DNA from 2 places in the Microbacterium sp. Cr-K20 genome. Region 1 is predicted to be linked to the other one. Evidence: riboswitches for the same ligand, from Rfam matches in the RefSeq annotation. Region 1 holds a riboswitch; the other holds the start of a gene.
The links. A riboswitch is a leader RNA that binds a small molecule or an ion and turns the genes downstream of it on or off. The one in region 1 is predicted to bind thiamine pyrophosphate.
Positions count from the first base shown of each region.

Region 2: another riboswitch for thiamine pyrophosphate. It lies ahead of GZ67_RS0106040 (ECF transporter S component); the one in region 1 lies ahead of thiM (hydroxyethylthiazole kinase).

Region 1 covers NZ_JARE01000057.1:53,300-61,279, forward strand. Annotated here, with positions in the region: gene GZ67_RS0113715 (amino acid ABC transporter permease) at 1-661, shown strand, start outside; gene pheS (phenylalanine--tRNA ligase subunit alpha) at 704-1,744, shown strand; gene pheT (phenylalanine--tRNA ligase subunit beta) at 1,744-4,254, shown strand; gene GZ67_RS0113730 (NAD-dependent epimerase/dehydratase family protein) at 4,332-5,294, shown strand; TPP riboswitch at 5,343-5,436, shown strand; gene thiM (hydroxyethylthiazole kinase) at 5,427-6,275, shown strand; gene GZ67_RS0113740 (bifunctional hydroxymethylpyrimidine kinase/phosphomethylpyrimidine kinase) at 6,272-7,980, shown strand, end outside.
Region 2 covers NZ_JARE01000040.1:5,553-13,532, reverse strand. Annotated here, with positions in the region: gene GZ67_RS0106055 (aminoglycoside 3'-phosphotransferase) at 1-549, shown strand, start outside; gene GZ67_RS0106050 (energy-coupling factor transporter transmembrane component T family protein) at 569-1,360, opposite strand; gene GZ67_RS0106045 (ABC transporter ATP-binding protein) at 1,357-2,814, opposite strand; gene GZ67_RS0106040 (ECF transporter S component) at 2,814-3,458, opposite strand; TPP riboswitch at 3,449-3,560, opposite strand; gene GZ67_RS20085 (hypothetical protein) at 3,643-5,490, shown strand; gene GZ67_RS0106030 (ABC transporter ATP-binding protein) at 5,672-7,936, opposite strand; gene GZ67_RS0106025 (ABC transporter ATP-binding protein) at 7,933-7,980, opposite strand, start outside.

The DNA of each region.
Region 1 (7,980 bases):
CATCCTCGGCTTCGTCCTCGGCATCGGTCGTCTCTCGGAGCATGCCTGGGTGCGTGAGCCGGTCCGCTGGATCATCGAGGTGCTGCGGGCCGTGCCCGTCCTCGTGCTGATGATGCTGCTGTACTACGGCCTGCCCGTGCTCGGCGTGAAGATGCCGCCCTACTGGGCGGTCGTGATCGCGCTCATCGTCTACAACGGGTCGGTGCTCGCCGAGGTGCTGCGGGCCGGCATCGAGTCGCTGCCCCGCGGACAGTCCGAGGCGGGATACGCGATCGGACTGCGCAAGACCGGGGTGATGTACTTCATCCTGATCCCGCAGGCCGTGCGGGCCATGATGCCCGTGATCATCGCGCAGCTCGTCGTCGCGCTGAAGGACACGGCGCTCGGGTTCATCATCACGTACCAGGAACTCCTCTACGTGATCAACCAGATCGGCAACCAGGCGCCCTACGGCTCCCCGTTGATCCCCGCCGCGATCATCGGCGGATCGATGTACGTCGCCGTGTGTCTCCTGCTCTCCTACGTCGCCTACCGCCTGCAGCGTCGCGCCAAGCGCTCGCCGAAGGCCGGACCCGCAGTGCCCGATCCCCGTCAGCACGGCGGCGAGACGAACACCTCGCTCATCGTGCTGCAGGGGGACGGGGCCGAGCCGACGCGCTGATCAGCGAAAGGGACCCACGCGCCCCCGGTAGACTCGATTCTCGTGTCAGAGTCTCCTGAAATCACCCCGGAAGCGGTCGAAGCCGCTGTCGCCGACGCCCTCTCGGCGATCGCCGCAGCCGCCGACACCGCCGAGCTGAAGGCGGCTCGCGCCGCACACGTCGCGGAGGGTTCGCCGCTCGCGGTCTTGAACGCCTCGATGCGCCAGGTCGCCCCCGAGAACAAGGCCGCGTTCGGCAAGCTCGTGGGGCAGGGGCGCGGGCAGGTGACGCAGGCGCTCGCCGCCAAGGAGGCCGAGCTGGCCGCAGCCGAGGTCGCTGCGCGTCTCGAGTCCGAGCGCGTCGACATCACGGCGGTGCCCTCGCGCACGCGGGTCGGCGCCCGGCACCCGCTCACGCTGCTCCAGGACCAGGTCTGCGACATCTTCGTCGGCATGGGCTGGGAGATCGCGGAGGGACCGGAGCTCGAGCACGAGTGGTTCAACTTCGACGCCCTGAACTTCGACGTCGACCACCCTGCCCGCCAGGAGCAGGACACGTTCTACGTCGACCCGCCCTCGCGCCACCTCGTCATGCGCACGCACACGAGCCCGGTGCAGGTGCGCTCGATGCTCGACCGCGACGTGCCGATCTACGTGCTGTGCCCGGGGCGCGTGTACCGCACCGACGAGTTCGACGCCACGCACCTGCCGGTGTTCACCCAGTTCGAGGGCCTCGTGATCGACAAGGGCATCACGATGGCGCACCTCAAGGGCACGCTCGACCACTTCGCGAAGCAGCTGTTCGGCCCCGAGGCCGAGACGCGCTTCCGCACCAACTACTTCCCCTTCACCGAGCCCTCCGCCGAGCTCGACCTGTGGCACCCGACCTTCAAGGGCGGCGCGCGCTGGATCGAGTGGGGCGGTTGTGGCATGGTCAACCCGAACGTGCTGCGCGCGGCCGGGATCGACCCCGAGGTGTACAGCGGCTTCGCGTTCGGCATGGGCATCGAGCGGGGACTGATGTTCCGCAGCGATGTGCAGGACATGCGCGACATGGCCGAGGGTGATGTCCGTTTCAGCGAGCAGTTCGGGATGGTGGTGTGATGCGCGTCCCGCTTTCGTGGTTGCGTGAGTACGTCGATCTGGCAGCGGATGCCACGCCCGAGGATGTCCTCGCGGCACTGGTGACCGTCGGCTTCGAAGAGGAGGACGTGCATCGGTTCGAGATCTCCGGTCCCGTCGTCGTCGGGCAGGTCGTCTCGATCGAGGCCGAGCCGCAGTCCAACGGCAAGACCATCAACTGGTGCCAGGTCGACGTGGGCGAGGCGAACGGCGGCATCCGCGGGATCGTCTGCGGTGCGCACAACTTCGTCGCCGGCGACAAGGTCGTAGTCACCCTCCCCGGCGCCGTGCTGCCGGGGCCGTTCCCGATCGCCGCCCGCAAGACCTACGGTCACGTCTCCGACGGCATGATCGCCTCGGCGCGCGAACTGGGCCTGGGCGACGAGCACAACGGGATCGTCGTGCTCTCCGACCTCGGCATCGACGCGCCCGTCGGCGCCGACGCGATCGCGCTGCTGGGCCTCGACGACGTCGCGGTCGAGATCAACGTCACCCCCGACCGCGGCTACGCGTTCTCCCTGCGCGGCGTCGCCCGCGAGTACGCGCACGCCACGGGGGCGGCCTTCCGCGACCCGGCGGAGCGCGACTTCGCCGAGCTTCAGCCCGGCACCGGACACACGACCGTGGTCGATGACGTCGCCCCCGTGCGTGGCCGCGTCGGCGCGAGCGAGTTCGTGACCCGCGTCGTGCGCGGCGTCGACCCCTCACGTCCGACTCCGCCGTGGATGATCGCGCGGCTCAGCCTCGCGGGCATGCGCTCGCTGGGCATCCTGATCGACATCACCAACTACGTGATGCTCGAACTGGGGCAGCCGCTGCACGGCTACGACCTCGACAAGCTCGCGGGCGGCATCACGGTCCGCCGCGCCGCCCCCGGCGAGAAGATGACCACCCTCGACGGCGTCGAGCGCGCGCTGCACGTCGAAGACCTGCTCATCACCGACGGGTCCGGCCCGATCGGCCTCGCCGGCGTCATGGGCGGCGGAACGACCGAGATGAGCGAAACCACGCGCAACGTGCTCATCGAGGCGGCGAACTTCGACCCGATCACGATCGCCCGCACCGCGCGTCGACACAAGCTGCCGAGTGAGGCCTCCAAGCGCTTCGAGCGCGGTGTGGACCCGCTCATCCCGTTCGTCGCCGCGCGCCGTGCAGCCGACCTGATGGTCGAGCTCGCCGGGGGCACGCTGACCGAAGAGGGCGGTGCGCTCTTCGCCGAGGTCTTCGTCGAAGCGATCGAGCTCCCCGCGGGCTTCGTGCAGGGACTCATCGGCGTCGACTACACCGACGACGAGATCACCGGTGCGCTCACCACGATCGGCGCGGATGTCACCGCCTCGGAGGAGGGCTCCGGCTGGACCGTAATCCCGCCGACCTGGCGCCCCGACCTCACCGACAAGTGGACGCTCGCCGAGGAGGTCGCCCGCATCCACGGACTCGACCGCATCCCCTCGGTGCTGCCGACGCCGCCGTCCGGCCGCGGGCTCACGGCGCACCAGCAGGGACGCCGCCGCGTGGCCGACGCGCTCGCCGCCGCCGGCCTGGTGGAGACTCCGTCCTTCCCGTTCACCACGGAGGCGCAGAACGACCTGCACGGCTCCGCCTCGGGAGAGCACCTGCCGAGCATCCGGCTGGCGAACCCGCTCGACGGGCAGGCACCGTTCCTGCGCCGCTCGCTCATCCCCGGTCTGCTGCAGACCGCGCATCGCAACATCTCGCGCGGCCTCACCGATCTCGCGATCTTCGAGACGGGTGCCGTGTTCCTTCCGGAGCCGGGCGTCGAGTACGGCACCGATGAGGTGCCGCCGCTGGGTGAGCGCCCGTCCGATGCGACACTCGCGGCATTGAACGCCTCGATCCCGCCGCAGCACCGGTTCGTCTCGGCGCTGCTCACGGGCCACGTTGCACCGCGTCAGCCCGGACGCCCCGCAGAAGCCGCAGGTCTGGCCGAGGCGCTGGATGCCGTCCGTGTGATCGCGGCGGCCGCCGGCGTCGAGATCGACGTGGTCCAGGCTGAGCGTGCAGCTCTCCACCCGGGACGCACCGGGTCGCTGCGCGTCGCCGGCGAAGAGGTCGGCTATGTCGGCGAGCTGCACCCCACGGTGGCTGAGGGGGCGGATCTGCCCGGGCGCGCGACCGTGTTCGAACTCGACCTCGACCGCATCCTGACGCTCGCGGGCGGTCGGGTCGTCGCGGCATCGCTGTCGACGTTCCCCGCGGCGACGCAGGACGTCTCGCTCACGCTCCCCGCGGACGTACCGGCCGCCGACGTGCAGGCCGCACTCGCCGAGGGCGCGGGTGCGCTGCTCGAATCGGTGCGACTGGTGGACGACTACCGCGGCAAAGGTGTGCCGGAAGGCTCGAAGAGCCTGACCTTCGCACTGCGCTTCCGCGCCGACGACCGCACGCTCACGGCAGCCGAGGCCACCGAGGCCAAGCTCGCCGGTGTGGAGGTCGCGGCCCAGCGCTTCGGAGCCGCACTGCGCGACTGAACCGTCTCCGCGGAAGCCCTGATCTGCTCTGAGCGGAAGGGCTTCCGCGGGTGCCGCGTTCCTGGTGACATGGGTCCATGACGGACGTGTTGATCCTCGGTGGAACGGGCTGGCTCTCCGGGCGCATCGCCCGCCGATGGCGGGATGCGGGGGCCACGGTGACCTGTCTCGCTCGCGGGGCGAGGCCTGCGCCCGACGGTGCCGAGCTCGTACGTGGAGACCGCGACGATCCCGCGGCGTACACCGCGCTCATCCGGCGGGACTGGGATCACGTGGTGGATATCTCGTCGCAGGCGTCGCAGGTCGAGGCGGCCGTCGCTGCCCTCGGCGAGCGTGTCGCGCGGTGGACCTACGTGTCTTCCCTGTCGGTCTACTCCGACGACGAGACGGTCGGTGCGGACGAGTCGGCACCGCGGCATCCGTCCGCCCGCCCCGGTGACGAGTACGAGTACGGGGCGCAGAAGGCTGCGGCCGAGGACGCCGTGGGCACCCTGGGCGATCGTGCGCTCATCGTGCGACCGGGACTCATCGTCGGCGAAGGCGACCCCAGCGATCGATTCGGTTACTGGGCAGCGGCGTTCGCGCGGGCGGGTGGGGAACCGGTCCTGTCGCCGCCGCTCGAGGGGAAGAGCGCCCAGGTGATCGACGTGGACGATCTCGCCGAATTCATCGTCGCGGCGACCGTGAGCGGGCCGGTCAACGCCATCGGCGACGTGCAGCCCTTCGACGAGGTATTGCGCGAGAGCCGGACCGCCGCGGGTCATACCGGCGAGATCGTGGTTGCCGAGGAGGACTGGCTCGTCGCACACGGGGTCCAGCACTGGGCGGGGCCCAGATCCCTGCCGCTGTGGCTGCCCCCGGGGATGACGGGCTTCATGACCCGGTCTAACAGCGCGTACCGCGATGGAGGTGGTCGGCTGCGGCCGCTGACCGACACCGTCCGTACCGTCGTCGCCGATGAGCGGGCGCGCGGGGTCGACCGCGACCGTCGTGCCGGACTCGCCCGCGCGGAGGAGTTGACGCTCCTGGCCGATCGCTAGACGTTCCTGGCCGATCGCTAGACGTTCCTGGCCGATCGCTAGACTCTGAGCAGTGACACGGGGTGCCGCATCCGCGGCTGAGAACAGACCCGTCGAACCTGATCTAGTTCGTACTAGCGAAGGGATGTCGCGATGAGCGATCTTCTGCGTCCTGATTCCATCACCGATCTGCCCGGCGCCGCCGCCGCCCTGTGGGGGGTGCTGCGCGAGACGCCCCCACTGACGCACTGCATCACCAACACGGTCGTCGCCGGGTTCACCGCCAACGTGCTGCTCGCCCTGGGGGCTGCCCCGGCCATGGTCGACATCGTCGGAGAGGCCGAGATGTTCGCCGGTGTCGCGTCCGGTGTGCTGATCAACCTGGGAACGCCCACTCCTGAGCAGCGCGCGGCGAGTCTCGAGGCTGTCGCCGGGGCTGCGACCGCCGGAACACCGTGGGTGCTCGATCCGGTCGCGATCGGGGCCCTGCCGATCCGCACCGCGCTCGCGCACCAGCTGGCGGGGCAGCGTCCGACGGCGATCCGCGGTAACGCCTCGGAGATCCTCGCGCTCGCCGGGCTCAGCGCCGGCGGTCGGGGAGTGGATGCGACGGACAGCACGGATGCCGCAGCCGACGCGGCCGCTGCCCTCGCGCGACGGACCGGTGCCGTGATCGCGGTGTCCGGTCCGATCGACCTCGTCACCGACGGGGAGCGGGTGCTGCGCCTCGCGAACGGGCACGAGCTGCTGACCAGGGTCACCGGCGGGGGCTGCGCTCTCGGGGCCGTGATGGCCGCATTCCTCGGTACCGCGCGCAATACCGGACACGATGCCCTCACGGCCGTCGCCTCCGCGAGCCTCGTGTACACGATCGCGGCCGAGCGCGCTGCCGTCGTCTCGACCGGCCCCGGCAGCTTCGCCGTGGCACTGTTGGATGCACTCGGCTCCGTCGGCCCCGCTGACGTGATCGCGGACGCCCGTGTCGAGGCGGGTGCGCGGTGAACGCCGACCTCTCCCTCTACCTCGTCACCGATCCCACGCTGTGCGGCGACCGCGGTGTCGTCGAGACTGTGCGCCGTGCCGTCGACGGGGGCGTGCGCATCGTGCAGCTTCGCGACAAGACCGCATCCGATGCCGAGACGGTCGAGCAGCTGCTCGCGCTGTCGCAGGCGATCGACGGACGCGCACTGCTCGTCGTGAACGACCGGCTGGATGCGGCGATCGCCGCCCGCGCCCGCGGTGCACGCGTCGACGGCGTGCACCTGGGTCAGGGGGACGCGTCGGTGCTGCGGGCGCGCGAGGCTCTCGGGCCGGATGCGCTGATCGGCCTCACCGCGAACAGTGCAGCGCACCTCGACGCGGTTCTCGCGTTGCCCGCCGGAACCGTCGACTATCTCGGCGTCGGGGTGATCCGTCCGACCTCGACCAAGCCAGATCATCCTGAGCCCCTCGGCGTGGACGGGTTCCGCGACTTCGTGACCCGCAGCCCGCTTCCGTGCGTGGCGATCGGCGGCGTCGGTATCGACGACACCGAGGCGCTTCGTGATGCCGGTTCCGCCGGACTCGCCGTGGTCTCGGCGCTGTGTGCGGCCGATGATCCCGCCGCGACCGCCCGGGAGTTCCGGCGACGCTGGCTCGCGGGGTCCGTGCCACGGGTGCTCAGCATCGCGGGGAGTGATCCTTCGGGAGGGGCGGGTATCCAGGCCGACCTCAAGTCCATCGCCGCGAACGGCGGGTACGGCATGGCCGTCCTCACCGCGCTGACCGCGCAGAACACGCAGGGTGTCCGGGCGGTGCATGTGCCGCCGGTGGACTTCCTCCGTGCGCAGCTCGACGCGGTGTCGGACGACGTCGTGATCGATGCGGTGAAGATCGGGATGCTGGCCGAGACGGAGGTGATCCGCGCGGTGGGCGAGTGGCTCGATCGGGTGCGTCCGCCCGTCGTCGTGCTCGACCCGGTCATGGTCGCGACGTCGGGGGACAGGCTCCTCTCTCCGGATGCCGAGGCGGAGCTGCGGAGTCTGCTCGGTCGCGCGACGCTGGTCACCCCGAATCTCGCTGAGCTCGCGGTGCTGACCGGTCGTGACATCGTCGATTGGGCCGACGGCATCACCGCCGCCGAGGAGCTGTCGGCCGAGATCGGTGCCGCCGTGCTCGTCAAGGGCGGTCATCTCACCGGCGACGAAGCTCCGGATGCGCTGGTCGACACGCATCGCGGCCTTCGCCAGGAGTTCACCGGCCCGCGCATCGCCACGTCGAGCACGCATGGCACGGGCTGTTCGCTCTCTTCGGCCCTGGCCACGCTGCTGGCGCAGGGGAGTGATCACGAGGAGGCGGTACGCGCGGCACGCGCCTGGCTCCGCGAGTCCCTCCGCGCGGGGGACGGGCTGCGCGTGGGGCGCGGACACGGCCCGATCAGCCACTTCGCCGGCCTCTGGGGTCGTGGGCGCTCGGCGACGCGACCGGAGGCGACCGACATCGCTGCGGACTGGTGGCAGGAGATCGCCGGTATCCGCGCGGGGATCGATGAGCTGCCGTTCATCCGCGCGCTCGCCGACGGCTCTCTCGAGCGCGCGCCGTTCCTGTCGTACCTCGCGCAGGATGCGCTGTATCTGCGTGACTACGCCCGCGTGCTGGCCGAAGCCGCCCGCCTCGCGCCGACCTCGGCGGAGCAGGCGTTCTGGGCGGACTCCGCCCACGGTTCGAT
Region 2 (7,980 bases), on a different contig from region 1:
GAGCGGATGCAGTGGGCGTCGCAGTGGATCACGGTGCCGACCGTGCTCGAGAGCGGCGGCGACGAGACGCACGAGTGGATGGTCACGGCCGCGCTCGACGGGCTGAGCGCCGTGGACCCGCGGTGGGTCGCCGAACCCGCGGTCGCCGTTCGTGCCGTCGGCGAGGCACTCCGCGCCATGCACGACGCCCTTCCCGTCGCGGACTGCCCCTGGGACTGGAGCGTGTCATCGCGCATCGAGAACGCCGAGCGGCGCGGGATCGTCGTGCCGGACGAGCTCCGGACCGCGCCCGAGATCGACCTCCTCGTCGTCAGCCACGGCGACGCCTGCTGCCCGAACACACTGGTCGGCGACGACGGCCGGTGGCTCGCGCACGTCGACCTGGCGCTGCTCGGCGTGGCCGACCGCTGGGCCGACATCGCCGTCGCCGCCATGAGCACCGAGTGGAACTACGGCCCCGGCTGGGAGGACGCGCTCATCGAGGCCTACGGAGTCGAGCCCGACCGCGCGCGCCTCGCCTACTACCGCGAGCTCTGGAACGCCGCCTGACCCCGCGCTGACACCGCGCTCAGGTGCCGGGGCCGAGGATGAAGTTCCACGCCCCGGTGGCGACGGCGGCGGCGATCGCGATGCCGGAGATCGCGGCCCCCACGGCGAGCAGCATCCACTCGGCCGCGCCGAACCGTGACTCGCGCGCCCAGGTGCGCCGCCCCGGCGCTCCGAATCCCCGCGCCTCCATGGCGGTGGCGAGCTTCGCCCCGCGCCGGATCGACAGCACGAGCAGCGCGAACGCCATCCCGAGGAACCGGCGGATGCGACCGCGATCGGCCACGCCCCTCGCTCGGCGGGCGAGCTCGAGCGCGCGCCAGTCGTCGAGGAACAGACCCACCATCCGCAGCCCGGCGAGCGCCCCGAGCACGAACCGGGCAGGAAGTCGCACGATCTGGCCGAGGCCGTCGGCGAGGTCGGTCGGGTCGACCGTGATGAACAGGACCACCGAGGGCAGCGCGATCGCGAGCACCCGCAGCATCGTGGCGAGCGCGAGCGCGAGCGATCCCTCGCTGATCCGCAGCACGAACCAGTCGACGTAGACGGTGCCGCTCGTCTCGCCGTAGAGCGCGATGGTCAGGCCGGTCAGGGGTGCGGCGAGCCAGACCGGCCAGGTGCGCACCCAGAACTCGCGCCAGCCGATTCCGGCGAACAGGAACAGCACGAACTCCAGCACGAGCGCGACGGATGCCGACACCGGATCGAGCGTCAGGATCAGCGGCACCGCGATCAGCGCACTGACCCCGAGCTTGGCCACCGGGTTGACGGCGGCGAGGGCTCCGGCGCGCGCCTGCGTGTCGAGCAGGGTCATGACACGCCCCCGAGTTCGAACCGCTCGGCGTGCAGCGCGCGCGCGACATCGAGGTCGTGGGTGATCGTGACGATCGCCGACCCCTCGTCGCGGAGCGCCGCGAGCATGGCGACGAGTTCCGCCCAGGTGCGGGCGTCCTGCCCGAAGGTGGGCTCGTCGAGCACGAGCACCCGCGGCCGGGTCGCGATGGCCGCGGCGACCGTGAGGCGACGTTTCTCGCCGCCCGAGAGCGTGTACGGGTTGGCGGCGGCGAGGTGCGTCAGGCGCAGTCGCGCGAGCAGCTCGTCGCTGCGCACGGCGATCTCGACTTCGTCCATCCCGAGCGCGCGCGGTCCGACGGCCAGCTCGTGGCGCACGGTCTTCGCGAGCAGCTGATGCTCGGGCTCCTGGAACACCATGCCGATGCGGGTCAGCAGATCCCGCGAGGCCCAGCGGATCGGCGAGGGGTCCGCCCCGGCGGCGAGCACGGCGGATGCCGTCAGGTCACCCGCAGCAGGCGGCAGGAGCCCTGCGAGGGTCAGTCCGAGCGTGGACTTGCCGGCGCCGTTCGGGCCGGTGATCGCCAGCGCCTGGCCGGCGTGCACATCGAGGTCGATGCCGGTGGCGACCGGGCGTCCCTTGACGCGGGCGACGGCGAGTCCGCGCGCCGAGAGCAGAGTCTCGCCCGGTTTCCCGCGCGGGGGCGGCGGGGCGGCGGGGGCGTGCCCCGGCACCCACACGCCGTCGGCCGCGAGTCGTGCACCCTGGTCACCGAGCACCTCAGCGGGCGCTCCGTCTGCCACCACTCCCCCGGCGCCGATCACGATCACCCGTGTGATGAGCGGCAGCCACACCTCGAGGCGGTGCTCGACGACGATGAGTGTCGCCGGCTGCGACTGCAGCATCCGCTCCACCGCGTCGCGCACCTCGACGACACCGGCCGGGTCGAGGTTCGCGGTCGGCTCGTCGAGCAGCACGAGCCCCGGACGCATCGCGAGCATGCCGGCGAGCGCGAGCCGCTGCTTCTGCCCGCCGGAGAGCGCCTTGGTCGGGTGGTCCAGCGGCACATCGAGGCCGACGGCATCCAGCGCCGCCTCCACCCGGGGCCAGATCTGCGCCCGTGGCACGCCGAGGTTCTCGCAACCGAACGCGACATCGTCGCCGGCTCGCGCCAGGATCACCTGCGAGTCCGGGTCCTGCAGCACGAGACCGGCGCGCCCCCGGGTGGCGACGGCGGGAGCGCCGTCGACGAGCAGTTCGCCCGCGCTCTCGCCTTCCTCCTCGCCGCCGAGCACGCCCGCGAGACCATGGAGCAGCGTGGACTTGCCCGCCCCGGAAGCCCCGAGCACCAGCACACGCTCACCGGGGTCGATGCGGAACGAGACGTCGCTCAGCGCCCAGGCGAGGCGACTCGCGTGGCGCCACCCCCAGCCGCGCGCCTCGACGGCGGCGGGGACGGTGTGATCCGCCGCCATCAGACGCGGACGCGTGCCTCGCGCCCGGAGCCGAACCGGTCGAGCGCTCCGGTCGCGGCGATGCCTCGCGCCAGCACCCACGACAGCGCCCCCGCGATGACGGCACCGGAGATGACCGTGCTGATGAGGTAGATCGTCGTGAAGGCGGGCCCGGAGCCGGCGTACCAGAGCACGAGGTTGTTGATCCCGCCGGCGAGGGCTGCACCGGCACCCGCGAGGATCGCGACCGGCAATGACCAGCGGCGGTAGAAGAAGAGGAGGAAGACCAGTTCGGCGCCGAGACCCTGCACGAGTCCGGCTTCGAGAGTGAGGAATCCGCCCCACTGGTTGCCGATGAGGGCCGAGACGACCGCCGCGAGCAGCTCGACGTAGATCGCCGCGCCGGCCTTGCGGATGATCAGCCCGCCGAGGACGCCGGCGAAGAGCCACGGGCCGTCGAGGAGGCCCTGGACGCCGGGGAGCAGCGGCTCGAGCAGGGCCTTCGGGCCGAGGTATCCGACGTTCCACGCGAGGAAGATCAGGCCGGCGGCGACACCGATGACGCTGGCGACGACGATGTCGACGATGCGCCAGCGCAGGAAGCTCCTGGCCGGGGGCGTGGCCGGGGCCTTGGTGGACGCCGATGTGGACGTGGACGTGATCATCTGAACTCCTCCCTGCGCTGGCATGACCCAGATCAGGTTCGACGGTCGAAGCGCGATTCGCTCCCTCTCAGCCCGGCTCGCCGGACTCCCGTGGTTGTGCTGAAGAGCCTACCGGCTCACGACACCCCGCGGGCGACGAGGCTGCGCGCCGCGCAACGCGCCCGGGATTGGGTACCGTAAACGAGTGACCGCTTCAGATCCCGCCGACGAGGCGACGGGCGTCGTCGATGGCGACAGCTCGCCGGACGCCGTCCCCTCCGGACCCGTCGACGACCTGCCGGTCGCGGTGGATGCTGCCCCTGCAGACTCCGCCGACACCTCCGCGTTCGCCGCCGACCAGCTGTTCGCGGGCGATGTGCGACCCCCGGATGCCGCCGTGTCAGCGGCCATCCCGGTCGACTCCGCGGCGATCGGCGCGCTGTTCACGACACCGAGCTCCACGGGCGGCGGCGTCGATCACGAACCCGAGCTGCTCTCCGAACCCGCAGCGGAGCCCGTCGAGGCCGCCGGCCTCGTAGAGCCCGGCGAGCCCATCGAGCCTGTCGAGCCCATCGATACGACGCCGACGACACCCCCGCTGACCAAACCGCCGTTCGTCCCGTCCGAGCGGACGACCGGTGAAGAGCCGGCGGACGACGCGAATGCTCTCCTCGACGCGAGCGCACCGCAGTGGGCGGATGACACGACCGGGGCGACGGCCCTCACCTGGGTCGATGCCGCAACGGTCGCCGCGCACCCGCCTCTCGCCACCCTCGACGAGCCGGCCGAGGCCGAGCAGACAGGCGGACTGATGCGCGGGGCCCACCTGCGACCGGCGATCGCCCGTCCGGGGATCCTGGTGCCGTTGGCGACGCTGGTCGCGATCGTCGCCGCCTACGCCGGCACGACGATGCTGTGGCCACTGCACGAAGTCCGTCCGACGGTGCAGTCCGTCGAATTCGAGACCACTCCCGCCGCCGCGGCTGCGCCCACCTGGCCCGGCGAGGGCAGCGCCGCTGTCGGCATCGGCGGGTTGAGCACGGTGGCCTCGAACCCCGGTGCCGTCAGCATCGCGAGCATCACCAAGGTCGTGAGCAGCCTGATGGTGCTCGACCGGATGCCGCTGGCGCTCGGCGAGCAGGGCCCCGAGTTCCGCTTCAGCTACCGCGACAGCGTGGAGTACTGGGACTACCGGCGCAGTGATCAGTCCGCGCTGGATGTGCCCGTCGACGGTGTGCTGACCGAATACCAGCTGCTGCAGGGCACGCTCCTGGGGTCGGCGAACAACTACATCGACCGGCTCGCGTCCGAGATCTGGGGCTCCGACCGGGAGTTCGCGTCCGCCGCGGAGACCTGGCTGCGGGAGCGCAACCTCACCGGCATCACGGTCGTGACCCCGTCGGGCTTCGACGAACGCAACGTCTCGACGCCCGAGTCTCTGATCGCACTGGGCGAGCTGGCGATGCAGAATCCGGTGTTCGCGGAGATCGTGGGCACGAAGTCGGTGGACCTCCCCGGCGCGGGCACGGTCGTCAACACGAACGGGATGCTCGCCGATCCGGGCGTCGTCGGCATCAAGACCGGCACGCTGGTCGGATGGAACCTGCTCACGGCGAAGGATGTGACGGTCGGCGACACGACGGTGAAGTTGTACGCCGCCGCGCTGAACCAGGCGGGCGACGATGAGCGGCTCGCCCTGACCCGCTCGCTGTTCGCCGAGACCGAAGCTGCACTGCAGGCGCAGGGCCCGGCGGTCGCCGCGGGCACGGTCGTCGGACGCGTCACGACCCAGTGGGGCGAGGATGTCGAGGTCGTCACCGACTCCGACGCCGATGTGGTGCTGTGGAACGGTGCCCTCGCCACAGCCACCCCGACCTTCGACCTCGCGGACGAGCGCGACGAGAACGGCACGGTGGGGACGATGACCGCTGCCGGCCCGCTCGACAGTGTGACGGTTCCCCTGGTCCTGGCCGAAGATGTCGAGGGACCGAGCCCCTGGTGGCGTCTGACCCACCCGCTCGAGCTCCTGGGCATCACCACCGACCCGCGCTGACTCTCGCGCCCTGAAGAGTCAAAGAACACCGCCTCCAGGCCTGAGGAGGCGGCGTTCTTTGGCTCCTCACCTGCTGCGTACACAGCACCTCGCGCACAGAAACGCGCACACAGCACAGCGCCCCACCCCGCGAGTGCGGGATGGGGCGCTGTTCTATGAGCGTCGCTGCGCCGGACGCGGATCAGCCGCGAGGGGCGGAGCCGTCGGCCCCGTCCTCGAGCAGACCCTGCGCGGCGGCGACCTCGGCCGCGGGCGCCTGGGCCCCGACCGAGGCTCCGGCCACGGCGGCGGCTTCTTCCTTCGCGCTCTCGTCGTCGCCGGCCTCTCCGGTGACGACGACGGGCGTCGATCCGGTGAGAGCGTCTTCGGCGTCGATGTCGGTCGCCGCCTGCTCGAACTGCGACTGGTACAGACGCCAGTAGGCGCCCTGCGCGGCGATGAGCTCGTCGTGCGTGCCCTTCTCCACGATGTCGCCGTGCTCCATCACGAGGATGAGGTCGGCGTCGCGGATGGTCGACAGACGGTGCGCGATCACGAACGACGTGCGCCCCTCGCGGAGCGCGGCCATCGCGTGCTGCAGCAGCAGCTCGGTGCGGGTGTCGACCGCCGACGTGGCCTCATCGAGGATGAGGATCGACGGCTGCGCGACGAATGCCCTGGCGATCGTGATGAGCTGACGCTCGCCCGCCGAGACGTTCGCGGCATCCTCGTCGAGCACCGTGTCGTAGCCCTCGGGGAGGGCGTGCACGAAGCGGTCGACGTAGGTCGCCTTGGCGGCGGCGAGAACCTCTTCGTCGGTCGCCGTGGAGCGACCGTATCGGATGTTCTCGCGGATGCTGCCGGCGAACAGCCACGGGTCCTGCAGCACCATGCCGGTGCGTGAGCGCAGTTCGTCGCGGGTCGCCTCGGCGATGTCCTGGCCGTCGAGCGTGATGCGTCCGCCGCTGAGCTCGTAGAAGCGCATGATCAGGTTGACCAACGTCGTCTTGCCGGCACCCGTCGGGCCGACGATCGCGACCGTCTGCCCCGGCTCCACCCGGAACGACAGGTCCCGGATGAGCGGGCGGTCGGGCGTGTACGAGAACGCGACGTTCTCGAACTCGATGACACCCTTGCCCTCCACGAGCTCGGGAGCATCGGCGTCGTCCGCCTCCTGCTCGTCGGCGTCGAGCAGCTCGAACACCCGCTCGGCGGATGCCGTGCCCGACTGGACCACCGCAGCCATGCCACCCAGCTCGGACAGCGGCTGCGTGAACTGCTGCGAGTACTGGATGAACGCCTGCACGTCGCCGAGACGCAGCTGTCCGTTCGCGACCATCAGACCGCCGAGCACCGCGATGCCCACATAGCTGAGGTTTCCGACGAACATCATCGCCGGCATGATGATGCCGGAGAGGAACTGCGCCTTGAAGCTCGCCTGGAACAGCTCTTCGTTCTCGACCTGGAACTTGTCCAGAGCGTCCTTCTCGCGTCCGAAGACCTTCACCAGTGCGTGGCCGGAGAATGCCTCCTCGACGCGGGCGTTCAGTCGCCCGACCTTGCGCCACTGCGTGCCGAAGGCCTTCTGCGAACGCGGTCCGATGATGCCGAAGATCACGCCCATGAGAGGCAGTGTGATGAGTGCGACGAGCGCGAGCTGCCACGAGATCGAGAACATCATGACGAGCACGCCGATCACGGTGAGCACCGAGGTGAGTGCACCGGAGAGCGACTGCTGCATCGTCTGCGTGATGTTGTCGATGTCGTTCGTGACGCGCGAGATCAGTTCACCGCGCTGCACCTTGTCGAAGTACGCCAGCGGCAGACGGTTGATCTTCGCCTCGACGGACTCGCGCAGGCGCCACATGGTGCGCACCATGATCACGTTGATGACGTAACCCTGGATCCAGGTGAGGAATGCCGCAGCCACGTAGATCGCGAGCACCGCGGCGATCACCAGACGCAGCGCCTCGAAGTCGACGCCCTGGCCGACCGTGAAGTCGCCCAGCGCCCCGACCTGGTTCGCGAAGTCATCCTGACCGGAACCACGCAGCGCATCGATCACGACGTCCTGCGGTGTGCCCGCGGGGAAACCGGGGAAGTCGCCGTTCGGCTGCCCGAGCTGGATGGAGATGAATCCCTTGTAGACGAGGTTCGTCGCCTCGGCGAGCACCTTGGGCGCCGCGACCGTGAGTACGACGCCGATGGCGCCGAGGATCGACACGAAGACGAACCAGATCGCGGAGGGCTTCAGCAGCCCGATCATGCGCGCGAAGCTCGGACCGAAGTTGTCGGCCTTGCCCGGCGCGACGCTGTCCCAGTCGCCGGAGTTCTGACGAGCCTGCTCGGCGAGCTCGGCCTCGTACTGCTCTTCGGCCGACAGCTCGACCTCGGCCACGGCCGTCGTCGCCTTGCCGCGGCCGCGGCCGCGCTTGGCCTTGCCCTGTTCTTCGTTCAGTTCGCTCATGCGTCCACCCCCAGCTGCGACTCGACGATCTCCCGGTAGGTGTC